DNA from 2 places in the Glutamicibacter ectropisis genome. Region 2 is predicted to be linked to the other one. Evidence: riboswitches for the same ligand, from Rfam matches in the RefSeq annotation. Region 2 holds a riboswitch; the other holds the start of a gene.
The links. Region 2 has a riboswitch for glycine ahead of cycA (D-serine/D-alanine/glycine transporter). Riboswitches for the same ligand answer to the same signal wherever they lie in the genome.

Region 1 (15,807 bases), 390 kb from region 2:
ATTGCCAGAGGAACTCACGGATCGTACGCCAGAGGTCCTGCTCGCTCTGAGTTAGCCAGCGGGTCTCATCGCTCGTCATTTTCTACTCTCACCCTTTGCAGAATTTGTGGCCCAACAAATTTTGTTGACGCATCAATCATCTCGTGTAAAGTTTAATTTTGCAATATAAGGTGACGTGTCAATCAGATCGTTGTTCGAGTTGCCATGTTCAACGACTGCCAGTTGTCATAGGCTCGTGTTGGAGCGCAACACTGTTCGGCACCACAGATTTTGGAGGGAAAGAATGAGCGAGGAATATTCAACCAAGGGTGCCTATGTCACCGGCGGAGAATTCACCCGGGATACTAATTACATCCAAGATCGGATTGTCGCGGACACCAACCCGGCCAGTTACAGTAATGAACACAATGACAGCAAGATCGGGCACCCTCAAGCTGGTGTCTCACAAGGAGCTACGCTCTGGCCCGTAGAAGCAGGACGTTACCGTCTTGTTGCGGCACGCGCTTGCCCCTGGGCTAACCGCACCCTAATTGTTCGACGCCTGCTGGGCCTTGAAGACGCGCTGTCTGTCGGCCTGCCCGGGCCCACCCATGACTCGCGCAGCTGGACCTTTGATTTGGATCCTGACGGGAAAGACCCGGTGCTGGGAACCGAACGGATTCAAGAGAACTACTTTAAGCGTTTTGCCGACTACCCACGAGGCATCACCGTACCGGCCATCGTTGATATTCCCACCGGGGCTGTGGTCACCAACGATTACCCACAAATCACTTGGGACCTATCCACCCAATGGAAAGAGTTCCATCGCGATGGCGCACCAAACCTGATTCCGCAGGATCAACTAGAAGAAATGCTGCCACTGATCAAGCGCATCTTTACCGAGCTTAATAACGGCGTATATCGCGCAGGTTTTGCCGGTGACCAAAAGGCCTACAACGACGCCTACCAGCGCTTTTTTACCACCCTAGATTTCCTTGAAGAGCGACTATCCACACGTCGATTCCTCATGGGAGATCACATCACTGAAGCCGATGTCAGACTCTTTACCACCCTGGTGCGATTTGATCCGGTGTATCACGGGCACTTCAAAACCAACCGAAACAAGCTCATCGAGATGCCTAACCTCTGGGGCTATGCCCGCGATTTGTTCCAGATGCCAGGCTTCGGCGACACCATCGATTTTGAGCAAATCAAGGCGCACTACTATGTCGTCCACGAAGACATCAACCCAACGCAAATCATCCCGCAAGGACCAGCCCTGGAAAACTGGCTCGAAGCGCCGCAGCGGGAACATTTGGCCGAGAGTGGTCCTTGGTTAGATGGCACCGCACCAGATGAAGTACGCACCGAAGAGCGCGTAGCCACCGGCCATAACCCGATGTACCCGGCCTAAGCCAGAGAACTAAAAGTCAAACCCCTGAGCCTCACAAGCAGTCTTGAACGCTTCAACATCCGTGATCTCAGGGGTTTTCGACTCCTGTGTAGTGACTGCTTGACTAATCTGCTCGGTGCTCGATTGCGAACCATGCTGCGCTGCCTTGAGCATGTTCGTCTCGCCGATACCCTCGGGAGCATCTAACCCTCCGCCAAAATGAATGCAGGCTGCATAACCTTCGGGATCCTCTTCCCGCAGGGTATCCGTGGACGGTGCAGAACAGGCGCTGAGCAATAACAAGGAAGTCGTGGCTAGGAATGGCAAGATTTTCTTCACACCACCCATGGTAACCACAGTGCTACCTGATCAAATGCGAACAATGCCATAAAACTGACAGGGACATAGCCGGACCCAAGAACCGCTCCTGGGGTACTGGCGTGGCAGGATTGAACTATGACGATCATTGCTGCTGCAGATGGATCCGCCCTAGGTAATCCCGGACCAGCCGGTTGGGCTTGGTATGTGGATGAAGAGAATTGGGCCGCTGGCGGTTGGGACCACGGAACCAACAATATGGGCGAGCTCCAAGCTGTTTTAGAACTCTTTCGTGCCACCGAGCACCTGCCGGAAGAAGAGCTCAAGATCCTCTGTGATTCGCAGTATGCGATTAATTGCATCAGCAAATGGATGCCAGGATGGAAAAAGCGCGGCTGGAAAAAAGCCGACGGCAAGCAAGTCCTCAACCAAGACATTCTCAAAGAACTTGATGCGGCGATTCAAGGACGAAAATACAGTTTTGAATGGGTCAAAGGCCATGCCGGCCATGACTTGAACGAAGCCGCAGATGATCACGCGCGCGCTGCAGCCACCGCGCACCAGCAAGGCACCACCCCAGATGCTGGCCCGGGTTATACCGGTGGCGCTGGATCTGCCGCACCTGTCGAAAAAGAATCAGTGAAACCCGTAGCTACGCCAGCAGCGCCAGCTGCCCCTGCGCAGACTACTGACTTTGCAGCCACCGTGTATGAGCTTGAACGTGGATTCCTCGATCCACAAATCCGAACCAGCTTCACCGAGCTTAAAGACTTCCTACACCCGAGTTATCAAGAAGTCAGCAGGGATGGCGGACTACTGGATGTTGCCAGTATTGGCAGGTTGCTGGAGCGTGGATCCGCGCTGCCGACCACCGGACAGATGCAGGTTTTGGCCACCCGCCAGATCAGCGAAGACATGGTGTTATTGGCTTACCGGATGAAGCCAGCGGGCTCCGAAGTGCTTGTCGTCTCCTCCTGGTGGCAGCAAGGTCAGGGCGAATGGAAACTTCGCTTCCGTCAGGAAACTATCGAGCGCTCCGCTTAGCGCCGACAGGCTGAATCACATTTTATAAAGCTACGGTCCACCAAGAAAATCTTGGTGGACCGTAGTTTTTAGCGACTAATTATTTGTAGTCTCCAGGGTGAGTCTCAATGATGCCCTTCTTGTAATTAATGCGATTGATCAGCCACGTCAACGCCCACAGCGCCACGCCGATGAGCAACAGCAGACCAGCGATCTCATACTGCACCCAGTCTTCGCGAGAACGAGCCCACGGTCCGGCAAGGAACAAACAGAAGACGACGCCAAGAATCGGGATGATCGTTGGTGCGCGGAAGGCATCTGCTGGTGCCTTTTCGCGGCGAAGAACCAGCAACGACACGTTCACTACTGCGAAGACACAGAGGAGCAACAATGCCGTGGTACCACCGAGTGAGCCGACGATACCGTTCTCGCTGTCGAGGTTCACATAAGCAACCAAAGCGATCGCCATCACCGTGCTGAATAGGATGGCTACCCAAGGGGAGCGGCGGGTGGAGTGCACCTTGCCCAAGAACTGTGGCAGCACGCCCTGACGTGCCATACCGTAAAGCAAACGGCTGGCCATCAACATGTTCATCAGCGCGGTATTGACCACCGCGAAGACGGTGACAAACGGGAAAATAGCATCGACAGGAATGTTGGGAGCACCAATGCGCACCACATCCAGCAGGATGCCGGCATCCGGGTTCTTTGGGTTGAGCAGGTCGCCGGTAGGGATGACCATGATCACGGTGATGGCCACCAGCATGTAAATCACCGCGCACAAGCCCAGACCAATGAGCATGATCTTCGGGAAGATCTTATTCGGGTTCTTTGTCTCTTCAACCAGGTTTACCGAGTCTTCGAAGCCCACCATGGCGAAGAACGCAATAGCGGTACCCATGGTCACCGCCGCGAAAATGCTACGATCCGAGGGGGTTTCGAAGACCACCAGACGGCTTACATCGCCCTGACCCGAGGCAATGACAGCGAAACCGATACCGATGATTACGGCCATGATGGCCAGCGACACGATGGTCAGCACGAGGTTGAACTTCACGCTCTCACCAACACCACGCAGGTTGATCAACGCGAGGATCACGATGATGGCAATCGCTGCCCACATGCCGGCCTGCGGTGTGGTTGGTACTCCATCAATGAACTGGCCGAAGCCAATCAAGAGGTTTTGTCCCACCAAAGTTGCCGAAGTAGCGGCGCTGGTAATGCCAGAACAGGCCACGGTAAAGGCCACGATGAAGGTGACGAAATGGACGCCGAAGGCTTTATGCACATACAGTGCTGCGCCGGCGGCATGAGGGTATTTGGTCACCAGTTCCAAGTAGCTGAAAGCGGTGAGGGTGGCGATGGCGAAGGCCACCAAAAAAGGTAGCCATGCTGCGCCGCCAACCTGTCCGGCAACCTTGCCGGTAATAGCAAAAATACCTGCGCCGATAATATCGCCCATGATGAGGAATAGCAGCAGCTTTGGGCCGATCACCCGCTTGAGTTCTGAATCCTGGCTCGGGGTTACCGGCGAGTCACTATCCACAGTCATGCGATCGAGTTCATCTCCTTCAAATATTGGTGGCAAGCATGACAAACTTAGTGGTTGCGTTCAAGGTCGGCAAACCGCCTACCGGGCTGGCTCACAGACTCGCAGGTTCAGCGGTAGTAAAGGAACGATGAACGGTATTTGGCATTTGAACCTGTGACTTGACGTACGGATATCCCCAAAGGCGTGTCAAGGCGCGTCCATCGAGAATCATGGTGAATCCGACTAGGGTTAGTTGAAAAGGGACAAGCGGTTTAAGGATGTACATGGACTCGGTGATCAGCGAAGATTTCGCACCATTGGCTCAGGCTCTGGAAGCACGAGCCGCCGAAGAAGAAGACTATTCGGCGCAGCTAGCCGTTTATCACCGAGGCGAACTAGTCCTCAGCCATAGTGTGGGGGAGCACCTTGCTGCAGATTCCCTGACCTGCGTCTTTTCCTGCACCAAAGGTCTGAGTGCACTGGTCATCGCCCTACTGGTGCAAGATGGCCTGATCGATCCCAACGCACCGATGGTGACCTACTGGCCTGAATTTGGCGCTGGAGGCAAAAGCGCCCTGAGCGTCGGCGAAGTACTCAGCCACCAAGCCGGTGTCCTTGGAGTTCCCGGGGGAGTACCAAGCGAGGTATTGCTGAACTCGGCTGAATACGCCAAGGTCCTGGCCTCCATGCCAAGCATCTGGCCTTTGGGTCAAAACATTGTCGGTTACCACGCCATCACCATGGGCGTGCTCATGGAAGAACTGGTCCGCCGAGTCACCGGCAAAGAACTGCAAGAAGTATTTGAAGAGCGCATCCGTAAACCATTGGGCGTTGACGTCTATATCGGTCAAGATCCGGCCCTGGAACCGCGCTACCGCGACGTGCTCCCGGCCCTAGATGCGCCCACCGAATTCTTTGATCCATTCTCGCCAGGCGGCCTGGCCGTGAACTCCGCTTCCGGATTCGCACTGGCCGACGGCCCGGTATACAACTGGCACGAACTGGCCAATGCCGCGCAGGTGCGTGAACTTGGGCCAGCATCCATGGGCGGTGTCGCCAATGCTCAAGGTTTGGCCGGGATTTACGCAGCCTCCTTCGGAGCCGTTCCGGCACTTGGAGCCACCAGCGGATTCCTCAGCGAAGATACCTGGTCTCGGGTTTCTACCGAATTGGTCTATGGCCACGACCGAACCAATGGTCTGTTGCAGGCCTTCGCCCTAGGGTTCATGAAAGCCACGGCTCGAGTGAATTATGGATCCATCTTTGCCTACGGGCATGACGGGGCAAACTCTTCCTTGGCCTTCGCTGATCCTGCCTACCAACTGGGCTTTGGTTTCATTCCTTCGCGTAATGAAGGGGTCAGGGACACCGCCACCGGTGTGCAGCTCTCACAACTAGCCCGACAATTGATCCTGGCGAAGAACGCCAAAGCAAAAACCTACTAATCTGTCCAAATCGCAAGAGCATCAGAAATACGAAGTGGGATTGAAGTGAAGAAGTTTCTGGCATTAGGTGATTCATTCACAGAAGGCGTTGGCGACGTTGATCTGGGACGCCCCAATCAGGTGCGCGGTTGGGCCGACCGAGTCGCGGAAGTGCTTTGCACCCAAGGGGACTGGGAATACGCCAACCTTGCGGTGCGTGGCAAAAAGATCGGTCAGGTCATTAACCAGCAGCTCGACCAAGGGCTGTCCATGAAACCAGATTTGGTCAGCATCTATGCCGGCGGCAATGACATTCTGCGGCCCACAGCAGACCTTGACGCACTGATGCGTGGTTATGAAGGAATTGTCCGACGCTTCAACGAGGCCGGGAGCACCGTGTTGCTATTTACCGGTTTTGACACCGTTGAGTCCCCGCTGTTCTCCAAGACCCGTCCACGCACGGCCATTTATAACGAGAAGGTTCGCGAGATCGCCGATGCCCACGGCGCGATCATTGCCGATTACTGGCGGTGGCGAGAATTTTCGGACGTACGCTACTGGGCCGTGGACCGACTGCACATGAACGAACTGGGGCATGGCCTGATGGCCTCCAAGGTGCTCGAAGTATTAGCTGAGCACCAGGTCACTGATGATGATTGGTCGCAACTGATTCAGGCTCCCGTTCTTCCCGAATTGGCAGTGAACTCACGCGGTGAAAAACTCAAGGCTGAATTGGGTTGGGCAAGAGAACATTTAGCGCCGTGGATCAAGCGTCGACTGACCGGAACCTCCTCGGGAGACACGCTCTCAGCCAAGTATCCTCAGTACCTTCAGCTTTCCGCAGCCACGAATTAAACGTTTTGTGACGGTTTTTCTTCGTTAGTGTCTTTGACGTTCAGCGCGGGGCAGGTAACATGGTGGTGTGCTGCAGCTCTCTGACCGGTAGCACACGCCATAGACGGATGGCGGGAGAGTCCCGTTCACACCATGGACGGGCGCCGTAGGAGCAATTCCTCCCCAGGAAACTCTCAGGCCCCCGTACCGCCATCACGAGGCAACTCTGGAAAGTAGCCGGCCAGAACCGGTTCACCGAAGGTGCAAGCGCCCGGCTTAGTTGGCCGGACGTGTAAAACTCTCAGGTAGTGCAACAGGGATGGGGAGGCAAAGCGTCCTTCCTTTGGCATGCGCCAAGACAGATCCCCGTGGAGACTCCAGCACCATGACCGTCACGCAGACTTCGGCTTCAACAACAAGCGAATTTGTTTCTCGCCATATCGGCCCGCGTCCAGCAGATGTAGAGACCATGCTTCAGACTCTGGGCTACAGCAGCCTAGATGATCTGATCGATACCGCCGTTCCGGCAGACATTCGCCAAGACTCCATGCTGGATATCCCAGCCGCACTGAGCGAAACCGAAGCCTTGGCCCACCTGCGTGCGCTTGCCTCGAAGAACGTCATGAAGACCCAGATGATCGGCCAGGGCTTCTACGACACCATCACCCCAGCGGTAATCCGCCGCAACATCGTGGAAAACCCTGCCTGGTACACCGCCTACACCCCGTACCAGCCGGAAATCTCCCAGGGCCGCCTAGAAGCCCTGCTGAACTTCCAGACCATGGTCATGGATCTGACCGGTCTGCCGATCGCCAACGCCTCGCTGCTGGACGAATCCTCGGCCGCCGCCGAAGCAGTGCTGATGATGCGCCGCGCCAACAAGAAGAAGGCCAAGGGCAAGACCGTCCTGGACTCCAATATCTTCCCGCAGACCATCAAGGTCGTGCAGGGCCGCGCCGACGCACTGGGCTTCGAAGTTGAAGTCGCTGACCTGTCCGCTGGTCTGCCAGAGGGTGACATCTCCGGCATCCTGCTGCAGCAGCCAGGTAACAACGGCTCCATCGCAGAGCATGAAGGCATCATCGCCGCCGCCAAGGAAGCCGGCGCCATGGTCACCGTCATCGCTGACCTGCTGGCTCTGACCATGATCACCCCTCCCGGTGAGCAGGGCGCAGATATTGCCGTGGGTAACACCCAGCGTTTTGGTGTGCCACTGTTCTTCGGTGGTCCGCACGCAGCCTACATGGCTGTAGCCGATGGCCTGACCCGCTCCATGCCAGGACGCCTAGTTGGTGTTTCGGTGGACGACGCCGGAGTTCCTGCCTACCGTCTGGCACTGCAGACCCGCGAACAGCACATTCGCCGTGAAAAGGCGACCAGCAACATTTGTACCGCCCAAGCACTGTTGGCCATCTGTGCCTCAATGTACGCGGTGTACCACGGCCCAGCAGGCCTGAAGCAGATCGCTAGTCGCGCCAACAACCACGCTCGCGTGATTGCTAGCTCCCTGGTAGCCGGTGGATTCACCTTGGCTTCTCAGAGCTTCTTCGACACCGTAGTAGTCAACGTTGAGAACGCTGAGCAGATCATCTCGGCCGCCAATGAAGCAGGGATCAACCTGCGCAAGATCAACGACACCCAGGTGGGCGTGTCCACCGACGAGACCACCACCTCGGATATCGTCAAGACCCTGCTGGGCGTTTTCGGCGTGGAGCTTTCGGCCCCCGAAGGATTCGACATCCCAGCCTCCCAGGTCCGCACCAGCAACTACCTGACCCACCCAATCTTTAACACCATTTCCTCCGAGACCCAGATGATGCGTTACCTGCGTCGCCTCTCGGACCGTGACCTGGCACTGGATCGCACCATGATCCCGCTGGGCTCGTGCACCATGAAGCTGAACTCGGCTGCCGAGATGGAATCCATCACCTGGCCAGAATTCGCTTCCATCCACCCTTATGTTCCAGCTGAACAGAGTGTGGGTTGGCGTGAACTGATCACCGACCTTGAAGGCCGTTTGACCGCGATCACCGGTTACGCTGGCGTCTCCATCCAGCCCAACGCAGGATCCCAGGGCGAATACGCAGGCCTGCTTGCCATCTCCGGCTACCACGCATCGCGTGGAGAAGCCCAGCGCAATGTCTGCCTGATCCCTGCCTCGGCCCACGGCACCAACGCTGCTTCGGCAGTACTGGCTGGTATGAAGGTGGTCGTCGTGAAGACCGCTGCCGACGGCACCATTGACGCCAATGATTTGGATGCCAAGATCGAGGCCAACAAGGACGTACTGGCCGCCATCATGATCACCTACCCATCCACCCACGGTGTCTACGACGCCGACGTGCGTGTGGTCTGCGATAAGGTTCACGCAGCCGGTGGTCAGGTGTACATCGACGGTGCCAACATGAACGCCATGGTGGGTCTGGCCCAGCCAGGTAAGTTCGGCGGCGACGTGTCGCACCTGAACCTGCACAAGACCTTCTGCATCCCTCACGGTGGTGGCGGTCCAGGCGTCGGCCCAATCGGTGTCGGCGAGCACCTGCTGCCATTTTTGCCAGGCGATGCCTCGGGCAGCTACACCGAGCGCGATGGTGTGCCGGTAGTGGCCACCGCCTTTGGCTCGGCCGGCGTCCTGCCGATCTCTTGGGCTTACATTGCCATGATGGGCGGCGATGGTTTGACCGAAGCCACCAAGCACGCAATCTTGAACGCTAACTACATCGCTAAGTGCCTGAACGAACACTTCCCAGTGCTCTTCACCGGCAACAAGGACCTGGTGGCACACGAGTGCATCTTGGACCTGCGTGAACTGACCGCCAAGACCGGGGTCACCGCAGAAGATGTGGCCAAGCGTCTGATCGACTTTGGGTTCCACGCACCAACCCTGTCCTTCCCAGTGGCTGGCACCTTGATGGTTGAGCCAACGGAGTCCGAGGACTTGGGCGAGATCGAGCGCTTCATCGAAGCCATGATCACCATCCGTCAGGAAATGGAAGAAGTTCTCTCGGGCGTCTACAGCATCGAGCAGTCACCACTGCGCAACGCCCCACACACTGCTACCGCGGTGATCAACAGCAATTGGGATCGCAAGTACTCGGTAGAGCAGGCTGCTTTCCCGGTCTCCGGCTTGAAGTTCGATAAGTACTTCCCAGCTGTGGGCCGTATTGACGGCGCCGGTGGCGACCGTAACCTGATCTGCTCCTGCCCTGCTCCTGAAGCCTTCGAAGACTAGAAAGAGTTTGAGATGACTGAAACTACCCAAGAACTTAAGCACACCGCCCTGCATGCCCAGCACGCAGAACTCGGCGCAAACTTCACCGACTTTGGTGGCTGGGATATGCCACTGAAGTACGGTTCTGAACTGGCCGAGCACCGGGCAGTTCGTTCCACCGCAGGACTCTTTGACCTGTCCCACATGGGCGAGGTTTACCTCTCCGGTCCACAGGCCGGCATCGCGCTGAACACCGCGTTGGCTGGAAACTTCACCATCATGAAGGTGGGCAAGGCCAAGTACTCGCTGATCTTGAATGAAGAAGGCAAGATCATCGATGATCTGATCGTGTACCGCCTTGAGGAAGAGAAATTCCTCGTCGTTCCTAACGCTGGCAATGCTGATGTGGTGGCTGCAGCTTTGGAAGAACGAGTAGCAGGATTTGATGTTCAGCTGGATAACGCTTCGGCTCGCCAGTCCCTGATTGCAGTTCAGGGACCCAACGCTGAGGCCATCGTTGCCAAGCTGGCAGCGGATGAAGCAGTAGCCCAGAGCGTCACAGAACTGAAATATTATGCAGCGGCTAATCTGGTGCTCGGCGGTATGGACGTACTGCTGGCGCGCACAGGATACACCGGTGAAGACGGCTTCGAATTGATCATCGAAAATGAACAGGCCGCCGAACTGTGGAGCAAGATCATCACCATTGGTGCGGATTACGAATTGGTTCCGTGTGGCTTGGCCGCCCGCGACTCACTTCGTTTGGAAGCCGGTATGCCGTTGTACGGTAACGAGCTGAGCCTGGAACGAACCCCATTTGATGCGGGATTTGGCCCTGTAGTCTCCTTCAAGAAGGAAGAAGATTTTGTGGGTCGAAAGGCCCTGGAAGCCTTGCGAGAGCAGAGCCCAGCACGCAAGCTGGTTGGTCTGAAGGGTCTGGGTAAGCGCGCCGGCCGCGGTGGTTATGCCATCGTCAAGGACGGGGCCACTGTCGGAGAAATCACCTCCGGCCAGCCATCTCCGACCCTTGGTTACCCGGTAGCCCTAGGGTATGTGGATGCACAATTCAGTGAAGTTGGTACCGAGCTAGAGGTAGATCTGCGCGGTAAGACTTTGCCATTTGTCGTCGTCGAACTGCCGTTCTACACGCGAGCCAAGTAACGTTAAACATCAGTAGGGCCAAGCAAAACGCCCGCTTATTCCCTTGGGAGAGGAAATACCGTGAGTAAAGTTCTTTCGTCATTGCGCTACTCGGCAGAGCACGAGTGGCTGGACGCTTCATCCCCAGCTAAGGTCGGCATCACCCAGATCGCTGCAGACGCCCTGGGCGACGTGGTCTACGTGGACCTGCCAGAGGTTGGCGATGCGGTGACCGCAGGCGAAACCTGTGGCGAGGTGGAATCCACCAAGTCGGTTTCCGACCTGTACTCGCCAGTGACCGGCACCGTTGTTGCCATCAACGACGAGGCCGTTGACAACCCAGCAATCCTGAACGAAGACCCATACGGTGCCGGCTGGCTGTTCACCGTAGAGGTTACCGAAGAAGGTCCGCTGCTCTCTGCAGCAGACTACGCAAGCGCGAACGGTGGAGACGTCCAGTAATGAGCAACCAGACTTTTGAATCCCTAGCACCAGTGTCACTGACCCAGTCGCTAGCAGCCCTTGACCCAGAGGTCGCACAGCGCATCGACGCTGAACTGGCTCGCCAGCAGCGCGGTCTGGAAATGATTGCCTCGGAGAACCACACTGCTCAGGCTGTCATGCAGGCTCAGGGTTCGGTACTGACCAACAAGTACGCTGAAGGCTACCCAGGTCGCCGCTACTACGGTGGCTGCGAAGAGGTCGACGTCATTGAGACCCTGGCCATCGAGCGTATCAAGGAACTGTTTGGTGCAGGTTTCGCCAACGTTCAGCCTCACTCCGGTGCCCAGGCTAACGCTTCGGTCTACCACGCACTGGTTCGCCCAGGCGACACCGTACTGGGTCTGAACCTGGCACACGGTGGACACCTGACCCACGGTATGAAGCTGAACTTCTCCGGTCGCCTGTTCAACATCGTTCCTTACGGTGTGAACGAAGAGACCAACCTGGTGGACATGGACGAGGTCGAGCGCCTGGCCGTAGAGCACCAACCAAAGATGATCGTGGCAGGCTGGTCGGCCTACCCACGTCAGCTGGACTTCAAGCGATTCCGCGAGATCGCTGACAAGGTCGGCGCTTACCTGTTCGTGGATATGGCACACTTCGCAGGTCTGGTTGCAGCTGGTCTGCACCCATCGCCAGTGCCACACGCACACGTGGTTACCTCGACCACCCACAAGACCCTTGCCGGTCCTCGTGGTGGCATCATCCTGTCCAACGATGCTGAAATCGCCAAGAAGCTGAATTCCGCGGTCTTCCCAGGCCAGCAGGGCGGCCCACTGGAGCACGTCATCGCAGGTAAGGCAGTAGCCTTCAAGATTGCTGCTTCCGAAGAGTTCAAGGAACGTCAGCAGCGCACCTTAGCTGGCTCCCGCATTCTTGCTGAGCGTCTGAACCAGGAAGATGTTGCAGCTAAGGGCATCAGCGTACTGACCGGCGGCACCGACGTGCACCTGGTCTTGGTTGATCTTCGTAACTCGGAGCTTGACGGTCAGCAGGCAGAAGATCTGCTGGCACAGGTTGAGATCACAGTTAACCGCAACGCGGTGCCATTCGACCCACGCCCACCAATGACTACCTCGGGTCTGCGTATTGGTACCCCAGCATTGGCCACCCGTGGCTTCTCGGAGGCGGCATTCGCTGAGGTAGCTGAGATCATTGCTCAGACTCTGATCGCAGGTGCCGACGGCAATACCGCTGCCCTTCCAGAGCTGAAGGACCGTGTTCTGAAGCTCGCCGAGGCGCACCCACTGTACCCGGACCTGGCTAAGGTTTCCGAGTAACTTCTTCTTCGGAAGAGGCGGGCCCGGAAGGCGGAACATTCGCTTTTCGGGCCCGCAGTTTTTCACTTACAGAAAGTTCACCCAGTACCGCCTCATGCACGCGGATCAAGGGTGAGCCCTGACGTACCACACCATCTCTGGGGAGTGAGCACCCCGGATTACCGACGTTCTAAGGATGTGAGCTGCCATGTCGGTTAGCGTATTCGATCTTTTCTCGGTTGGCATTGGACCCTCGTCCAGCCATACCGTGGGGCCAATGCGTGCAGCGCACGCTTTTATTGCCCAAGTAATCCGTGAAGAGAAAATGGACGCCCTGGAAAAGATCCGGGTTGATGTCTACGGGTCTCTAGCTGCTACCGGTCGTGGTCACGGAACCTTTACCGCCATCATGTTGGGGCTGGAAGGTTTTGAGCCTGAAACGGTGCTCCCGTCCCAGGTTGATGAACGCCTGGAACAGATGGAAGCTACCGGTGTCCTGCAGCTGGCAGCGCAGTTAGGTCAGCGCAAGGACTTGACCTACGGCGTCGGTGACATGATCCAGCACCCTTTGACCGTGCTACCACGTCACACCAATGGTGTGAAGTTTGTGGCCCTTGATGCCCAAGACGAAGAACTAGTGAATGAAACCTTCTTCTCCGTGGGCGGTGGCTTTATCGTGCGCGAAGGCGCCGAAGAGCGTATTGAGAAGAACTTGGAAGAAAAGCTGCAGCAGCAGCCGTATCCTTTTACTACCGCAGCTCAACTGTTGGAGCATACAGAGACTACGGGTAAGTCTATTGCCCAGATCATGATGTCTAATGAGTTGGCATACCGTAGCCGTGAAGAAATCCGTTCCGGATTGATTCACATTTATCAGGTGATGGAAGACTGCAAGGACTCAGCTCTGGAGCGTACCGGGGTGTTGCCTGGTGGGCTGAAGGTTCGCCGCCGTGCCCCGGAATGGCATGAACGGTTGCGCAAGGAAGATAAGGACCGGGATCCTGTGTTTTGGCAGGAGTGGATCAACCTGGTGGCGTTGGCTGTTAATGAGGAAAATGCTTCCGGCGGCCGGGTGGTGACGGCACCGACTAATGGTGCTGCCGGTATTATTCCTGCGGTGTTGTTCTACGCTACGCATTATGCTCCGGGCGCTAAGTACTGGAATGAAGATGAGAAGCATGACGCTGTAGTTAATTTCTTGCTGACTGCTGGTGCTGTGGGTGTCTTGTATAAAGAGCAGGCGTCTATTTCTGGTGCTGAAGTTGGTTGTCAGGGTGAGGTCGGTTCTGCGTCGTCGATGGCGGCTGCTGGGTTGGCTGAGGTGCTGGGTGGAACCGCGGCACAGGTAGAGAACGCAGCCGAGATTGCAATGGAGCATAACCTCGGTTTGACCTGTGATCCTATTGGTGGTTTGGTGCAGATTCCTTGTATTGAGCGTAATGCGATTGCCGCTTCCAAGGCGGTGAACGCTGCGAAGATGGCGTTGATGGGTGACGGTGTGCATCACGTGACCCTAGACGAAGTAATCATCACGATGCGTGAAACGGGCAAGGATATGAGCGATAAGTATAAGGAAACGGCGATGGGCGGGTTGGCCGTCAACGTCGTCGAATGCTAGTCACTCGCTAAATCTTGTTTGAGGGAGGCCGGAAAATCCGGCCTCCCATCTCTCTCTTTAACACAAGATGTTTAATGTGAGATACGCCCTTGTTATTGGCCATTAGGCGACAACTTCTGATAGAACTAGCAATGTACGAAGCCTGAGACCACGCTTCGGAATCTTAGGAGGTGAGCTTCATGGACGGCAGTTCTAGTCGATCTATTTACCTACGAGCTCACCGCTTCCTTACTTCACGCTGAGCCTGAAAACCTTTCTTCAGGGCCTCGGTGAACGCCCTCGAGTTCGTAGCCTACCCACTATTGGTATGCGCCATTTCGTGCACGCAAATATTGACTGATTTATCACCCAGTTCCTGAGTGGAGAACGGTGAGTAGTTGCTTGTGAGGCCGAAAATTGCGCGCAACGAACGCATTGGACGACAACAATGTTCACCTTCGAATACGTAGACTTTTCAACTACTTCGCTAGAGATCCGCAGCCGCCTTACGAACGAGGATTTTCAGCCACTAGCCACCCTGCTACGGTCTCTTGATCTGGGACAGCTCATCAAACAAATTGAGGCGTTGAAAACTACCGACGCTGCAATTCTCTATCGGCTACTCGACAAAGAGCGCGCCTTAGAAGTTTTCCAAGACTTAGATACTGTAGTTCAAGCAGAACTCATCGAAAGTCTCCAGCAAGAAGCCGTGGTAGATGCTTTCGCCGCCCTTGAACCTGCCGATCGAGTTGCTCTGCTCGATGAGCTTCCAGCAACTGTCGCATCGCAACTACTTGTTGGACTAGACGCGCAGCAGCGTCAGGCCACCGCAGTGCTGCTCGGCTATCAAGACTCCAGTGTTGGACGGGTGATGTCGCCTCAAGTCATCACCACGCTACCTGATTTCACCGTAGGACAGACGCTAGAACGAATAACACCGCAACTTGGTGCAACGGAGCATGGCCACATCATCATGGTGGTTGACTCGACGCGTCGTTTCCTTGGTGCCCTGCGGCTCAGTGAGCTCCTTGGGCAGCCACGCAACCAGCGCGTATCTGCGATCAGCAAGGAACTACCTACAGCTCAGGCCGCGGAATCGGATATCCAAGCTGCCCGTCGAGCTGTAGACCGCCACTTAGACCTGATGCCGGTCCTAGATAACGAAGGGCGTCTGATTGGTGCGCTTCCCTTGAGCGATGCCATCGATCTATTGGAAGACGCCGAAGAATCACGCACTGCACGAAGCGCTGGAACTGAGCCTCTGTACCGTCCCTACCTTGGCACGCCTCTTCGGAAACTGGTGCGAGCCAGGATCGTCTGGCTACTCGTTTTGGCCATCGGCGCTACCTTGACTGTGAAGGTTCTTGCCACGTTCGAACAGACTCTAGAGTCCATGGTGGTCCTGAGCTTGTTTATTCCACTCATCGTTGGCATTGGCGGTAATACCGGTAATCAGGCAGCCACCACCGTGACTCGTGCTCTGGCCATGGGTGATGTGCGCGTGCGTGACTTGGGCCGTGTCATCTTCCGTGAAGTACGAATTGGGGCCTTGCTCGGGCTGTGCTTAGGAACCCTCGCCTTGATCATTGCTAGC
Region 2 (15,807 bases):
GACTCCTAGTTCTGTGCCACAAAAACTTCTTTGTCTCTATAGTTGCGACACTGTTCTAACTATAGAAACAAGTGTAGCCCCAATGTGACCACTTACACCATGCTCCGGAGACTCTGTTTCGCGCAACCACCCCCGGACAGTGAACGGAACAACACACAGAAATAGATAACAGCCCATGTAACCAAGGGTTTACGCGAAGCCGACGTAATTTACGTTCCGGACACAGAAACCCCAATCTCTGCGAAACATCCGCTTCCTAGGCTGGAGCACATGACAACGACGAATGAAGAACAACAGGCACCGGTCAGTACAACCGGCGGCACAAATCAGGGTCAACTCAACGCCGCCAAAGAATCCTTAGAGGACTACACGCTACGGTTCGCCCCACGCTCCTACCGCCGCTGGGTTCCTTCGGTGGTAGCCACCAGCGCCCTCGGTGGAATCGCTTATCTCGCCGACTTCTCCATCGGGGCGAATATCGCTCTGGCCCACGGCACGGCGAGCGCAATCACTGGCGTGCTGATTGCCGCGGTGATCATCTTCGTTACAGGTTTCCCGCTGGCCTATTATGCGGCCCGCTACAACCTCGACCTGGATCTAATCACCCGCGGATCCGGGTTCGGCTACTACGGTTCAATCGTCACCAACGTCATTTTTGCCACTTTCACCTTTATCTTCTTCGCGCTCGAAGGTGCCATCATGGCCCAAGGCTTGGAACTGGGCTTAGGCATTCCTAAAGCGCTGGGCTATGCGATATCAACCCTCATGGTCATCCCGCTGGTTATTTACGGCATGAAGACCCTAGCTAAGCTGCAGGTTTGGACCACACCGCTTTGGCTGGTCTTGATGGTTGTTCCTATGGTCTATCTCGTCGCCACCCACCCGCAGTCCGTCGACACTTTCGTGAACTATGCTGGCGAGCAGGGCAATAGCCAGGGAGTGAACTTCGCTTCGGCGATGCTGGCGGCCGGCGTTTGCCTCTCCTTAATGGCACAGATCGCCGAACAGATCGACTACCTTCGCTTCATGCCTCCCAAGACTGCAGCCAATGCGCGCAGCTGGTGGACCGCCGTGATCCTTGGCGGTCCAGGCTGGGTGATCTTCGGTGCTATCAAGCAGATCACCGGCATGTTCATCGCGGTGTACCTGATCGCCACGCTGGACCCCCAGGCTTCGGCCACCGCAAACGAGCCGGTTCACCAATTTCTCGGTGTCTACCGCGAAATGATGCCGGCATGGCTGGCCATGAGCCTGGCGGTGGTCCTAGTGGTCATCTCGCAAATCAAGATCAACGTCACCAACGCCTATTCCGGCTCGCTGGCCTGGACCAACTCCTTCACCCGAGTCACCAAAACCTATCCAGGTCGCATGGTGTTCGTGCTGGTCAATCTGGGCATCGCGCTGATCTTGATGGAATCGAATATGTTCGACTTCCTCAATACCGTGCTGGGCTTCTACGCGAACTGCGCCATGGCCTGGGTGGTCACAGTGGCCAGCGACATCGCCATCAACAAGTACCTGCTCAAGCTCTCTCCTAAGGTGCCGGAATTCCGCCGTGGCATGCTCTATGCGGTGAACCCGGTGGGCTTCATCTCGATGCTTGTCTCCGCCATCGCCTCCATCGCCGTGTTCTTCGGCTTGCTCGGCCCGCAGATTCAGCCGTTCAGCCCTCTGGTAGCCGTCGGCTTGGCGTTGTTGTTGCCACCGGTCTTGGCCATCATCACCAAGGGTCGCTACTACCTACGTCGCAGCGATGACGGCATCGACAGTCCGCTGTTGGATGCCGATGGTAACCCGAGCGATGAGCTGTACACCTGCTGCGTGACCGGATTGAAGTTCGAACGTCCGGACATGTTGGCCTCCGCCATACCAAGCGAGAATGGGGAGAAACAGTACATCTCCTCGTTGGCTCTGGCCACCGACCGCACCGGTGAGCACCTGTTACCGGCAGATCCACCGATCCGCTAAGTCAGGGACTTGACCCTAAAAAGGACATTCTTCGTTGAAGGCAGGCTACGCAACGTAGCCTGCCTTCAACGTTCGCTAGGCCAAGGGTCTGTCATTGACTATGAAGGCATTGGGCTAGGCTGTGAGCAAGAAACTGAACACCGAGAGTAGTACCTTGCCGAGCTACCGGCAGGCGAGATGAAATGATGAAGCAATGACCAAATCCACCGAAGGCGGATCCCAAACTTTGGGCCGCGGGCTCGAAGCACTGACCCTCATTGGCGAATCGAACGCACCACTGAGCGTTGCTGAACTGGCCGCCCAACTGGGCATTCACCGTTCCATGGCCTATCGACTGGTCAAGACGTTTGAACAGTACGGATTTGTTGAACGCATGCCTTCGGGAGATTTAGAACTGGGCGCACGCCTCGGCGCGCTGGCCCGCAATGTTGCCAAATCGCTGCAGTCTGCGGCGGCTCCCGAATTGGCTGCGGTCTCCGATGAACTTCGCATGACTGCCTTGCTCGTGGTCTTTGATGGTGAAGCGGCAGTCACTTTGAGCACGGCCGAACCACGCTTGGCTGATGCGACGGTGGCCCAACGTCCTGGCACACGACATCCCATTGATGATGGCGCACCGGGACGAGTCATCCGTTCGCAGCTCAATCCTAGTCAGTATCCGGCGAAAACTTTCGAATCCAGTCACGACGAAGTCATTCCGGGGCTACACTCCATCGCCGTACCCTTGGTTTTACCGCAGGCAAAACCCGCTGCCATCGCGGTAATTTACCCTCCACTAGAGCTAGATGAAGAGCATATTGCTCAGGTATTGTCCTCAGCTTCCCAGCGCATCTCAGCTGCGCTGGGAATTCGACTGAACTAATTACCTGAGATGTCTCCTACCGATGATTGCCTACGCGGTGCAGGCCTCGTTAGAACACCCAGCATCGCGGGGTTTGTAGGTTTCTGTTCCTTCGACCTTGTCCCACACAATGTGCCGATGCTGTCCGCAACGCTCACACGAAGGAGCCAGGTAGGTGGCCCGCTCATCCATGGTGTATACCCGAAAATCGCCCATCAGAACCTCTCCTAAAACAGCCCCGAATTCTGCACCCGAGGCGTGCTGGACCTGCTTGGTGCCTTCACTCTACGCGCGGATCGCATCACCGGCTAGAGTCGTTTCCAAACAGTTACCCACACCCTGCCAAGCAGCATTCTCCACGACCTGCAACACTAGTGCCGTGAACCAGTACAAACCGTTTCACTACCTATCGCACTGCCCGGAAAGAAGATGTCATGAGCACCTCTGAACAGAAGCTTCAACGACTCAAGGAACGCATCGCGTTACTGCTCAACAAGGCAGAAAACACCAACTTTCCGGCAGAAGCACAAACCTTCCAAGAGCACGCTGAACGGCTCATGGTTCGGTATGGCATTGGGCGCGCGGAGCTGGACGCGCAGCCGACCGGCCCTGGCAAAAAGAAGGAGCCGATCATCGAAGAGCACTTTGATATGAGCGGCACCTACCGGCTAGGTCAACGCGACGGACTTTCCTCGGTGGGCCATGCGTTTAGGACTGTGACCCTATTGCAGACGAACTATTCAAGCTTCTGTCGCTTGTACATCATTGGCCACGAGTCAGACGTGAGTACCGTCAAAAGCCTGTTCTCCTCCCTGGTGATTCAGGCGAGCCTAGCGATGAGCCACTGGTGGGGCGAAGAAGGAAAGTATCTGGCTTGGGATTGGACCGATTCCGAAAAAGTCATTGAGCGCCGAGAGTTCCAACGCAGTTTTTACCTGCAGGTGGCCGAGCGCCTCCGTGACCTTTATCAGGAGGAGAGCCAACACAACGGTAGCGGTACCGAGCTAGTTTTGGTCAGTCGCAAAGAACAGGTTGATGAATTCGTGAGCGAAAAGTATCCATCCCTGCGCCGAAGCCGAAATCGAGCCGCCACCGGTAGCTTGAATGCTGCATTGGCTGGACGGGTGGCCGGTAGCCGTGCCGACCTTGGTTTTGGAAAAGATGTTGAATCCAGTGGATCGGCCGGCGAAGTCGCTAGCTAGGACCTGCTTATTCGAAATTTACCCCTAAAATTTCGAGTAAGTCTCGCTTAGTGGAAATTTTTAACTGTCGGAGATACGCAAAAGGGCCGTTCCGAAGAACGACCCTCACTGCTGGTTCACCAGCGTTAGCCAAGCTTGGCGCGGACCATCTGGGATACTGCCTTACCGTCAAAACGACCAGCAATTTCAGCCCCAACCAGCTTCATGGCCTGGCCCATGTCTTTCATGCTCAGCTCATGATCTGAGGCAAGCTCAGCCATCACCTTATCCACGATGCTCTGGGCTTCAGCCTCGTCGAGCATCTTTGGCAGGTAGGTGGAGATGAATGCAGCCTCGGCCAACTCACGCTCAGCATGTTCGGCACGACCATCCTTGGCAGCTAACGCCGCGGTTTCTTCGCGGTTGCTGACTTCCTTGCGCAACAGGTTCTCGACGTCTTGGTCATTGAGTTCGCTGGGATTCTTGCCCGACTTCTCCTTGGTGCCAATGGCGCTCAAGATATTGCGTAGGGTGGTTTTCTCCAGCTCGTTGCCTGCTTTCAGGTGGACGATGCTGTCTTCGCGCAGGCGATCTTTCAAACTCATGGGGTCTCGCTTTCAAAGTACGTGTGATTGAAACTTTACCCTTTGACGCCAATATTCCATTGGTTGCCTTGGTACGGTAACTAAATGAAACCACGGCTCATTGGCATCATCATCGCGACGTTTGTCCTCGCGGTGGTTGCCGTGGTGATTTGGAAACCTTGGAGAGCATTCAATATCTGTGATGCGCCGAAAGAGTTTTGCGCTCTTGCCTCGGATTTGAAGCATCAAGAAGGTATCGATAAAGCAGAAGTTGACTACGAAGTCACCGCCGTTGATGCCAAGGACGGAGACTCTGCTCAAGCCTCATGGACTGTGAAACTCGACGAATCTCTGGCTGCAGACCAAGCCGGCGAGTTAGCTCAAGAAGCATCGACTCGAATACAAGATTTCGTCGACGGACAACCCTTAGTACATAGTTCGGCGCGTTTTGTTTCCGGAGAACCGCAGGATTCTGACATTCCAGATCTCGAACTGTATCCATTGGACGTCTCTGCGGGTGAAGACATCAAAGAGCAAATCACCCAGGCCTTCACCCTGCGTCAGCTCGGTGCCCAAAGTGTGGGTCAAGGATCTGCAGTTGCCAAAGATATCCCGTCCTTGAAGGTCCTCGGCGAATACACCGCCGAGCATGAATGGCCTATTAGTCTTGCCCTGGAGGATTCCTCAGTCAGGTATAGCTCCGATCAGCCATTGGATCTCGCCGAGTTTGAACTGACCTTAGAGGCTGCCACCCACGAGTCTGTAGAAATCTCTATCTTCGATTCCAGTGGCCTTTCGGTACATTCCACCGCAGAAGCTGGATCGCAAGAGGTTGCTCAGCTTGAATCATGGCTGAAGAAGCATTCGCCATTGCAGGAACCTACCGCGTTCGCCATCAGCGATGCTGGCTACGCCGACATTATCGAAGGCTGGGTTGGCCAAAAGCTTCCCGAATCGCTCATTGCTCGCCCAGCGCAATTGCCCGATGGAGTCAGCGCGTGGCCCAAGAATTCCGCAGCACCAAGTTGCACGCAGGATGACTTAGAACTGAGTCTCGGTTCTCCAGATGCCGCTGCCGGATCACGATATATGGCTGTGTACGCCAAAAATATGTCGGCTTCTTCCTGCGCCATCAACGGGTATCCGAAGATTCAGTTCCTTAACGCTCAGGGCGAATCCCAAAACGATGTATCGCTGATGCCGATGAGCAATATTCTCAGCGAGCGCGTGGTGATTCCGGCCGGAGAAAGTGTCATGTCTGCGCTGAAGTGGATGGCCATGTCTACAACGAATGATCCGGATGAAACTACTTCGCTGAGGATTGCCGCGATGTCCGGATTCCCCCAAGCTACTTACGTCCCCGAGACCGAAGGTTCCACCACGAGCCTCGATATTCTGGATGGTGGTGAGGTCACCCAAAGCCACTGGCTTCAAGCCCTCGATGGCTGGCCGATACCAAGTAACGTCGGCCAGCAGCCATCAGCCGAACGCCCGTAAGCGTCAACCTACTGGGCGCGCGGCGGGAATTTCTTGTACTTGCGGTAATGGTTCACCGCGTTTAATACCAAGTACAACTTACGGCGAGGATTCTTTTCTGCCGAGAATTTCAACGGGTTAGCAACCTTGCCGGCCTTGAGCAGTGCTGCAGCTTTTTTACCCGTTTCACTGTCAAGGAACTGTCGCAACAAGTGATGTGGCAGGACGGTAAATAGTTGTTCGTGGCGCAGCTGTAGTACCCCAGCGGCAGTCTCCATCACCGCATCCGTCTGCGGATCCGAATTATCAAAGTCTGGTCCGAGGAACTCGGTCACGTAGAAACGCGCCGGGTTGACCCCTGCAGCGGTCAGATAGAAGTGGTTTCGCCCCAGACGCGGGTTGATCTCGAAGAACTTGATCTGCCCATCGCGGCGATCAAATTTCGCGTCAATCATCGCAATACCGCGCCAGCCCAGCTCTTCAAGCATGCGCGCACCATCAGCGGCCATCTGATCATTCTGACCGGTGACAATCGCTGCCGAATTACCCAGCACCAGTGGCGCATGTTCTTCGATGACCACTTCACCGTATCCAGCGAAGATGACTTTGCCTTCTTGGGTGGCGAAGTAGGTGCATAGGCGCATCGCGTCATCGCCGCCGGGAACGTATTCCTGCAGGATGTAGCCCGAGGTGTAGCCACTGCCGTCAATCTTTGCCAGTAGGCTCTCAAGTTCTGCCCGGGAGTTGATGGTGTGGATTTTTTGCTTGCCCTCGAACTTTGCGGCGATCCAGTTCCCCGAGCTTGAAGGCTTGCCAATCACCGGGTAGGTGAAGTCCTTGGCCATCGCATCTAGCTCAGTACCCGGGTAGTACACGGCCGTGCGCGGGTGAGCAATCTGGAGCTTGTCGGCGAGCGCATAGAAGTTTTCCTTCAGCGCGGCCGCTTCGATGGTTTCCAACTCTGGGTAGGGAATCACGAAGTGCTCTTCGAGTTGCTCGCGGTGCTTGGCAATCAACATAATGTGGAAGTCCAAGGAACCAAAGAGCATTAGTGGGCGCGAGGAATCGGCATTCAGCTCGGCAGCCAAGTCCCTTAGTGCCGCAACCACGCGTGCTTCATCGGCCATAGAACCAATGGGGCGCAATTCGATGGCCACCGAATGTTCAATGACTCCGTTGCCAGCTGCCGGCAACACGACCGAGCGTACCCCGTACGCCTCGTAAAATTCGCGGGCCAGGGTGTAGGTTCCAATATCTCCGCCAAGGATGACCGGGACGAAGGGCTGGGTTGGATCTATTGCCAAAGTGCTGTTTTCCCTACTTCTTGCGCCAGTTCATGTACTTTTCGAAAGCCCAGGCCAGCGGTTTGTTCAGCGCTAGGTCCCATTCGCCGTTGGTCTGCACAATGTCGCAACCAGTGTTGGTCTTGAACTTGGTCAACCCTGATAGGTGGTGGTCCTTATCCAAGGTGGCGCTGACGCCACCCTGATCAAGGTAGCGGCAACCGGCAGCGATGGAGTCTTCCACCATGCGGTTCATGATCGCCTTCGGGGCGAAGAGCTTACGGTGTTCCGAGGACGATGCGCCGTAGAGATACCAGGCCAGGTTGGAGGAACGGATCACGATGGATGCCGCAAGATCCACGCCTTCATTGCTGGCGATGTACAGGGTGCAGGATCCTGGCACTGCTTCGTTGAGCACCCGGTGCATGGTTTCAAAGTAGCTCAGTGGGCGACCGGTGAATTCTTGGCGGTCCGCCGTGTGGTTATACAGGGCATGGAAGCGGGCCATGTCCTCGGTGTCGCCCACCTCGATTTCCAAGGTGCTCTTGAGTGCCTTGCGAGTTTCATTGCGGGTGGTCGACGAGTAGCTGGCCATGACCTGATCTACGTCCAGCTGGTTGCCTTCTTCGTCCTGCAGCGCGACGCGGGCTACGTATTCTGGCTGACCGGCACCGAAGTCCAGTCCAACGTCTTCCTTGGTGAATCCAAGATCTAGCAGTGCGTCGTTCAGAGCAAGGGCCTGCTCGGAGCTGGATTTAAGTTCGAGGTCGGAAAGCTGGTTGAAGCCTTCCTTGCCGAGATTCTTGCGCACAGCTGCGGCCGCCCAGGTGCGCACTTCGCGTCCTGGCCCCATTTTCAGCTGGAAGGCGCCACGGTTTTTGAGGTAGGCGGCCAGTGGTCCAATGACGTTCTCTGCCCGGTAGGTCTGAAAGTCGATGACCGGACCGTCGGGTACGTAGGCAAGAGTCTTTTTGATCACGGGGGCGGCTCGGTGCAGCACCAGGGCGGTGCCTACCAGTTCGTCTTGGTCGAAGAAGCCGAGGGATTCGCCACGCCAGCCGCCCTTGACCCGGGCCCATTCCGGACGCTGCAGGAAGCTGACGTCGTGGGCGGTTTCAAGGAAGGCTGAGTGTTCGGCGCTGGAAATCGGACGCACGTGCAGGTCGTTGTGGCTCACGGGTGAAATCCTATCGTGCTTCGTGCAGATAAGCAGGGAGGCTAGATACCCCCGGATGGTATTTGACTTAATACCCCCGAGGGGTATTATTGAGGTATGGAAACCAGCCAGAGCCCAGATACCCACGCCGAGCATCACGGCTATCACGCAGACAAGTCTGCGCTGGAGCGTCGCCTCAAGCGCATCGAAGGCCAAGTTCGCGGGGTCGCCAAGATGGTGGATGAAGACAAATACTGCATCGACATCCTGACCCAGATCTCCGCGATCAACGCCGCATTGCACAAGGTCAGCGTGCAACTCATCGATGATCACATCGGCCATTGTGTGGTTGATGCGGCGAAGTCTTCCATCGAGACCGGCGACCCCACCATCGTTCAGGAAAAGATCGCTGAAGCCACGGCAGCGATTTCCCGACTCGTGCGATAGCCACTTCTTTATCCTCAAAACACATTCACACAGAATTCATCGAAAGAGAGCAAGATCATGAGCTGCAACTGCGGATGCTCCTCCGAAAACAACGCCACACCAGCACAGGGACTTCAGATCACTACTCGTGAGCAAGCCACACCGCTCACTAACCAAACCGAGATCAAAATTTCGGGCATGACCTGTGGCCACTGCGTCGCATCGGTCACTGAAGAGCTCAAAGAACTATCCGGTGTGCAGAACGTCGACGTCCTTCTCGATGCCCAAGGCATCTCCACCGCCACCGTCACTTCGACCGAGAAGCTGAGCGAATCGAGCATCCGCGAAGCCATTGACGAGGCCGGTTACACCGTAGAAGCAATCAACGCCTAGCTTCATCAGCCAGGCACCACGCCACCAAAGGTGGCAAGAAAGTGCAAGGTAAAAATGTCTTCCCACGCGCCAGAACAAGCGCAACCCGAAGTACGCACCGTAGACCTAGATATTCAAGGCATGACTTGCGCTTCATGCGTGAACCGGGTGGAACGTAAACTCGGTAAACTCCCCGGGGTCACCGCCTCAGTCAACCTCCCCTTGGAGACCGCCAAGGTGGAGGTACCCCAGGGTGTTAGCGACGAAACGCTGATCAGCACCGTTGAAGCAGCCGGATACACGGCGACGCTCAAGAAACCGGCAGTTCCCGAACACGGTGAGCATGACGAGCACTCCGGCCACGAGCATCTAGTACCCAACCACCTCTTGCTGCGACTGATCGTTTCGGCGGTCTTCACCATTCCACTGTTCGTGATCTCGATGATCCCGGTTGCCCAGTTCCCGCACTGGGGTTGGGTGGCGTTCGCGCTGGCCACACCCGTGGTCTTTTACGGTGCATGGCCTTTCCATAAGGCAGCGGCGATCAACGCTCGCCACTTCTCCTCCACCATGGACACGCTGGTGTCCTTGGGTGTGTTGGCTGCCTACCTCTTCTCTGCCATTCAGCTCATCCTTGATCCGCAGATGACGGCGCATACCGGCATGGCGATGACTGAGCACGCGCTCTACTTTGAAACCGCCGGCGTGGTGGCGACCCTGCTCCTGCTGGGTCGCTACTTAGAGCATCGCGCCAAGTCTTCAGCCTCGGATGCGCTGAAGTCCCTGCTGAACTTGGGGGCCAAGGACGCGGTAGTTCTGCGTGATGGCCAAGAAGTCAAGATTCCGGCAGCACAATTGCAGGTCGGTGACCACTTTGTGGTGCGCCCCGGAGAGAAAATCGCCACCGATGGCGTCGTCGTCGAGGGATCCAGTGCGGTAGACACTTCACTGCTGACCGGCGAATCGGTGCCCCAGGAAGTCAAGGTTGGTTCCGAAGTCACTGGCGCAACGCTGAACACTTCAGGACGCTTGGTCATCAAGGCTTCTCGAGTCGGCGCGGAAACGACCCTGGCCCAGATGGGCAAGCTGGTCTCCGAAGCCCAGTCGGGTAAGGCGCCCATTGCACGATTAGCTGACCGTATTTCTGCAGTCTTTGTTCCCATTGTTTTGGCCATTGCGCTGGCTACCTTTGGTATCTGGTGGCTGATCAGTTCCGATCCATATCAAGCCTTTAGTGCTGCGGTGGCCGTACTGGTGATCGCTTGCCCTTGTGCTCTGGGTCTGGCTACCCCGATTGGGCTTCTGGTCGGTACCGGTCGTGGCGCGCAATTAGGGATCTTGATCCGCGGCCCGCAGGTCTTGGAAGATACTCGCAAGCTGGACACCGTGGTCTTGGATAAGACCGGCACCGTCACCACCGGCATCATGGCCCATACGGGCACCACCCCGGTTGCTGGGGTAGACGCTGATGAGATCCTGCAGCTCGCGGCGGCCGTAGAACATCATTCGGAGCACCCGATCGCTCAGGCTATCGCCCGTGCGGGGGCAGAACTTGGTCCCTTGGCTCAGGCCACCGATTTCCATTCGGAGCCCGGTGGCGGCGTGATGGGACTTGTTGATGGCCAGCGCGTTGTTGTTGGGCGCCCCAGCTGGTTAGCAGCGCAGGGCACCGTGCTCGATGCATCTGCTCAGGCACTGTTAGAAGAGGCTGAAGCTGCAGGGGCCACTGCGATCTTAGTTTCGGTGGACCAACAGTTCCAGGCTGTCATCTCGGTGGCCGACCAGATCAAGGAATCCTCGGCCGCAGCCATCACCGAATTACAACGACGTGGCCTGCGGGTAGTTCTGCTCACCGGCGATAACCCCTCGGTTGCCATGAAGGTGGCAGCCAAGGTAGGCATCGATCCGGCAGATGTTTTCGCTGGGGTCTTCCCCGCAGATAAGTCGCGGACCATTGCCGAACTACAAGCCCAAGGCAAGGTTGTGGCCATGGTGGGCGACGGTGTCAACGATGCCCCAGCACTGGCCCAGGCAGATCTTGGTATCGCCATGGGCTCAGGCACCGACGTGGCCATTGAAGCCGCCGACATCACCCTAATGGGCAATGACCTGCACCAGGTCAGCGCCGCTATCGATCTCTCGGCAAAAACCCTATCCACGATCAAGATGAACCTATTCTGGGCCTTCGCCTACAACACCGCAGGCATCCCGATCGCTGCCCTGGGTTTGCTAAACCCAATGATTGCGGGCGCTGCCATGGCAGCTAGCTCGGTGCTGGTCGTGGCGAATTCGCTGCGGTTACGCCGCTTTGGCAAATAGCCAAGCGCCTAGTTGAACAGGGGCGCTGACACCTATCGAGGTGTCAGCGCCCCTGTGGCGTTCTTTGGCCAAGACAGCCAGCGGCCAGCAAACTTAGCGATGCCGCAGCGGGGCCACCCACGGCTCAACAAAAATCAGTTGCGTACGGCAGTGCACCACCTGAGGCAGGGCCAACAGCTTGTCGATGATCAGGCTTTGTAACTCGGTGCTATTGGCCACCGCTACGTGGACCAGATAATCGTCGTTACCGCTGACGTTATACAACGCCAGCGTCTCAGGCAGGGCTAGGGCCTTCTGCACAAAATCGTTGGCGGTTTCTCGAGCGTGTGGACGGACCTGGATCCCTAAGAAGGCCTGTTCGCCGCGGCCCAGCAGGCTGGGCAGGACATGGGCCCGCGTGGCAGTAATCGTGCCGTTGCGACGCATGCGCTTGATCCGTTCCAGGCAGGTGCTAGCGGCGATGCCTACTTTGGCGGCGATGTCTTTATTCGGAATCGTCGCGTCAACCTGCAGCAATTCAAGAATTGCCCAATCAACCGAATCCAATTCGGGAACTCTCTCTGATTTCTTCTGCGATTCATCCATGCCTCAACCCTAACGAATCCGGGGCATATCTTGTTGGAAGAATTTGTCTATAAATCGGAGTTCAACTTTGGCATTGGAATCTTGGGTGGCATTCATCCTGGCACTGCTCGTGACACTAGCGGTCCCCGGCCCCGACCTCATACTGGTCCTGAATTCAGCAACCCGTGGCGCACGCGAGGCGGCGTCCACCACGCTGGGCATCCTGGGCGGGTTAACCCTGCACACACTATTGGCGGTCGCAGGGGTCACTGCACTAATTCTTTCAATCCCCGGTGCATTGGACATCGTGCAGGTACTCGGTGCCGGAGTACTTTTATGGATGGGCTACAGCATGCTGCGCTCCGGGCTTCGCCGAACGCAGGTGGCTTCCCCTACAGTGGCACCGCGAACGCCCACCGGGTTTGTACGTGGCTTCGCCACCAACGCCACCAACCCGAAAGCACTCCTATTTTTCGCCGCGATCCTGCCGCAGTTCATTGGCCACGACGAACACACGACGATCCGCACCATCACCCTGTGCGCCACGATTATCCTTGGCTCCGGATTGTGGTGGGGCCTGACAATCCTGCTCGTTCGCACCTGCGGGCTGCAGCGCCATGCTTGGGCGGACCGCGCCATCGCCCTACTTGGTGGTGCAGCCCTTTTGCTGATCGGTGGCGGACTCTTGGCCACGGCTATCCATCACTTGATGACCATCGGAAGCTGAACGCGAATACCCCTTGCGCCACTTTTAGGCGAACCCCGACAAGGGTCTACCCTGAGGATCGCGCGACATCTTCACGTGTGCGACTTGCATCACATTCATTATTCTGCGCATACTGTGATAGCAATCACCATTTGTGCCGTTGATGCGTGGCGGGAGAGTCCCGTCCTCACCAAGGGCGGGCGCCGTAGGAGCAATTTCCTCCCCGGGAAACTCTCAGGCATCCGCACCGCCACGAGAAGGCAACTCTGGAAAGCAGTGCAGAGTATTCTGCGCTCACCGAAGGAGCAAGTTTGGCCCAGTAGTCGGGTCCAAGCGAAAACTCTCAGGTCACTATACAGATTGGGGAGGGACCACGAACAGTGACGCTTGTAGTTCACCAGTTCGCTGGCTCTCTCCAATGGGCATAGCTAGCAGTTGCTCTTAGTGCATCTGGCTATCGTTGTCTTCCCGGAGCCAGGCGATATTGGCGTTCTCAGCAAAGAAAGTTGCTAGGCGTCACGCCACACTCCTGGAAGGCAACCAGCATGAGTACCACCAGTTCTGATCCCACACTCGAACGCGGACTTTCTAATCGGCACATCCAGCTCATCGCCATTGGCGGTGCCATCGGCACCGGACTCTTCATGGGCTCGGGCAAGACCATTTCCGTGGCAGGCCCATCGGTCATCTTCGTCTACATGGTCATCGGCTTCATGCTCTTCTTCGTCATGCGCGCCATGGGCGAACTTTTGCTGAGCAACCTGAACTACAAGACTTTTGCCGATTTCGCCGGCGACCTCTTGGGTCCCTGGGCAGCATTTTTCACCGGCTGGACCTATTGGTTCTGCTGGGTGGTCACCGGCATCGCCGACGTGGTCGCCATCGCCCACTATGTGGCCTTCTGGTGGGGTGACCTGCCGTTGTGGATCCCGGCATTGGCGTGCATCGCCCTGTTGCTGGTCCTGAACCTGGCTACCGTTAAGGCCTTTGGTGAAACCGAATTCTGGTTTGCACTGATCAAGATCGTGGCCATTGGTGCATTGATCGTCGTGGGTCTGGTCATGATCATTACCGGCTTCCAACACAATGATGCCACCGCCTCGGTAGCGAACCTGTGGACTAATGGAGGAATGTTCCCCACCGGATTCATGGGCTTCGTAGCCGGATTCCAAATTGCGGTTTTCGCCTTTGTTGGCATCGAACTGGTCGGCACCACCGCCGCCGAAACCAAGGACCCGGAGAAGACCCTGCCCAAGGCCATCAACTCCATTCCGCTGCGTATTCTCTTCTTCTACGTCGGCGCCTTGATCATTTTGATGACCGTGCAGCCGTGGACGCTGTTCTCCTCGGAGAACTCCCCCTTCGTGGGAATGTTCGCCTTAGCAGGCCTGGCCGGCGCGGCCGGCGTCATCAACTTCGTGGTACTCACCAGCGCTACTTCCAGCGCCAACTCCGGGATCTACTCCACTTCCCGCATGCTGCGTGGTTTGGCTCAGGAAGGTGATGCGCCAAGTGGTTTCAAGAAGCTTTCAGGCCGCAAGGTCCCAAGAAACGCCCTAATGTTCTCGTGCATGTTCCTGCTCGCCGGCGTGGTCCTGCTCTACAGTGGCGATTCAGTCATGGAGGCCTTCACGCTGGTCACCACCGTTTCGGCCTTGTGCTTCATGTTCGTGTGGACCATCATCCTGCTCAGCTACCTGGTGTTCCGCGCTCGTCGACCGCACCTGCACGATGCATCGAACTTTAAGGTTCCCGGCGGACGGGTTATGCCCTATGTAGTCTTGGGCTTCTTCGGGTTCATCTTGTGGGCGCTGACCACCCAGCCTGACACCCTGGTCGCTTTGCTGGTCACACCGAGCTGGTTCCTGATCTTGGGCGTGGGGTACCTGTTTGTGCGACGCAATCCGCGGCATGAAGCACTGCGCGTTGCCCACATGGGCAAGGTGGCCCACGAACGCTACGAAGCTGCCGCCTACCGGGACAGCAAGGCTTTCGGCCACAGTGATGAGCACCTGGAACAGGAAGCCCGTCGGTAACTGTCGTTGAGTTAGACCGTTTTCAGTAGTCCCGCACCGTGTTCCTTAGGTGCGGGACTACTGTTTTTCCTAACTGACGATTTGGCGCCGGCTGGCAATGATTCCGATGATAATGCTCTGCACGGCACCCACAGCGGCGCCCAGTGCGGTCATGGCCACGCGGTCGATGAGCAGGCTGGAGGCGGGCTCTGGGGAGACTATGTGAACCATCAACAATGCAGTCACGGTCATGAACACCATACCGATGGCGTAGTTGCGCAGAATCACCAGTTCAATACAGATCTGACCGATGATCGCGACGGCCAAGAGGACCCAGATCGGTGGCTCAAAGACGAGCACCGCAGCGGTGAGCACCACACCAACGCATGTTCCGACACTACGTTGCAGCCCGCGGGCCACCCGAGCATAGGCGTCGATTCCGGTTACCGCTGCAATGGCTCCCAGGCTGGCCCAATACCAGTGGCCTCCGTTGAGAAGTTCGGCAGCGATACCTGCCAGCAATACGCCCAGCCCCATTTGTGCTGATTCGCGCAGGGCCCGTGACGATGGTGCCCAAGAGTATCCAGCGCGGAGCGTATGAAAGAGATGGGATCGGCGTAGCGAGAGCCCGAGCATAAAGAGCAGGCTAAAGATCATCGTTCCGCCACCAACCAACAGCACACCAACAAAGGAGTGAGTGGTGGCAGGAATGCTGATGCATGCCCCGCCGGCGAATACAGCAAAAATGGGTCCTGGCGGCATCCACCTCGCAGCGCGGGAGACGTAGTTTGCCCCAAAGCCAATCACCGCAAGCACCAGCGCACAAATAATAAACGGTGCATGGATCAGCGAGAAGAAGGTGCCCAGCAGCATGGCCGCCAGCTGTACCAGCCCGACCGATAATTGTTGCCAGAAG

Region 1: linked by a shared signal. The riboswitch ahead of gcvP (aminomethyl-transferring glycine dehydrogenase) and the one ahead of cycA (D-serine/D-alanine/glycine transporter) in region 2 are both predicted to bind glycine.

The regions. Positions count from the first base shown of each region.
Region 1 covers NZ_CP125942.1:2,756,892-2,772,698, reverse strand. The annotation lists gene QMQ05_RS13010 (MarR family winged helix-turn-helix transcriptional regulator) at 1-79, opposite strand, end outside; gene QMQ05_RS13005 (glutathione S-transferase C-terminal domain-containing protein) at 284-1,393, shown strand; gene QMQ05_RS13000 (hypothetical protein) at 1,403-1,729, opposite strand; gene QMQ05_RS12995 (RNase H family protein) at 1,829-2,734, shown strand; gene QMQ05_RS12990 (APC family permease) at 2,814-4,265, opposite strand; gene QMQ05_RS12985 (serine hydrolase domain-containing protein) at 4,529-5,689, shown strand; gene QMQ05_RS12980 (SGNH/GDSL hydrolase family protein) at 5,735-6,523, shown strand; glycine riboswitch at 6,625-6,722, shown strand; gene gcvP (aminomethyl-transferring glycine dehydrogenase) at 6,888-9,734, shown strand; gene gcvT (glycine cleavage system aminomethyltransferase GcvT) at 9,747-10,874, shown strand; gene gcvH (glycine cleavage system protein GcvH) at 10,935-11,315, shown strand; gene glyA (serine hydroxymethyltransferase) at 11,315-12,637, shown strand; gene QMQ05_RS12955 (L-serine ammonia-lyase) at 12,825-14,234, shown strand; gene mgtE (magnesium transporter) at 14,662-15,807, shown strand, end outside.
Region 2 covers NZ_CP125942.1:3,147,265-3,163,071, forward strand. The annotation lists gene QMQ05_RS14770 (purine-cytosine permease family protein) at 271-1,968, shown strand; gene QMQ05_RS14775 (IclR family transcriptional regulator) at 2,162-2,830, shown strand; gene QMQ05_RS14780 (hypothetical protein) at 2,861-3,025, opposite strand; gene QMQ05_RS14785 (DUF2786 domain-containing protein) at 3,244-4,011, shown strand; gene QMQ05_RS14790 (GatB/YqeY domain-containing protein) at 4,137-4,595, opposite strand; gene QMQ05_RS14795 (DUF4232 domain-containing protein) at 4,680-6,071, shown strand; gene QMQ05_RS14800 (carbamoyl-phosphate synthase) at 6,080-7,354, opposite strand; gene QMQ05_RS14805 (lipid II:glycine glycyltransferase FemX) at 7,368-8,510, opposite strand; gene QMQ05_RS14810 (metal-sensitive transcriptional regulator) at 8,607-8,936, shown strand; gene QMQ05_RS14815 (heavy-metal-associated domain-containing protein) at 8,994-9,308, shown strand; gene QMQ05_RS14820 (heavy metal translocating P-type ATPase) at 9,363-11,606, shown strand; gene QMQ05_RS14825 (Lrp/AsnC family transcriptional regulator) at 11,700-12,191, opposite strand; gene QMQ05_RS14830 (LysE family translocator) at 12,277-12,897, shown strand; glycine riboswitch at 13,038-13,136, shown strand; glycine riboswitch at 13,138-13,245, shown strand; gene cycA (D-serine/D-alanine/glycine transporter) at 13,422-14,912, shown strand; gene QMQ05_RS14840 (FUSC family protein) at 14,982-15,807, opposite strand, start outside.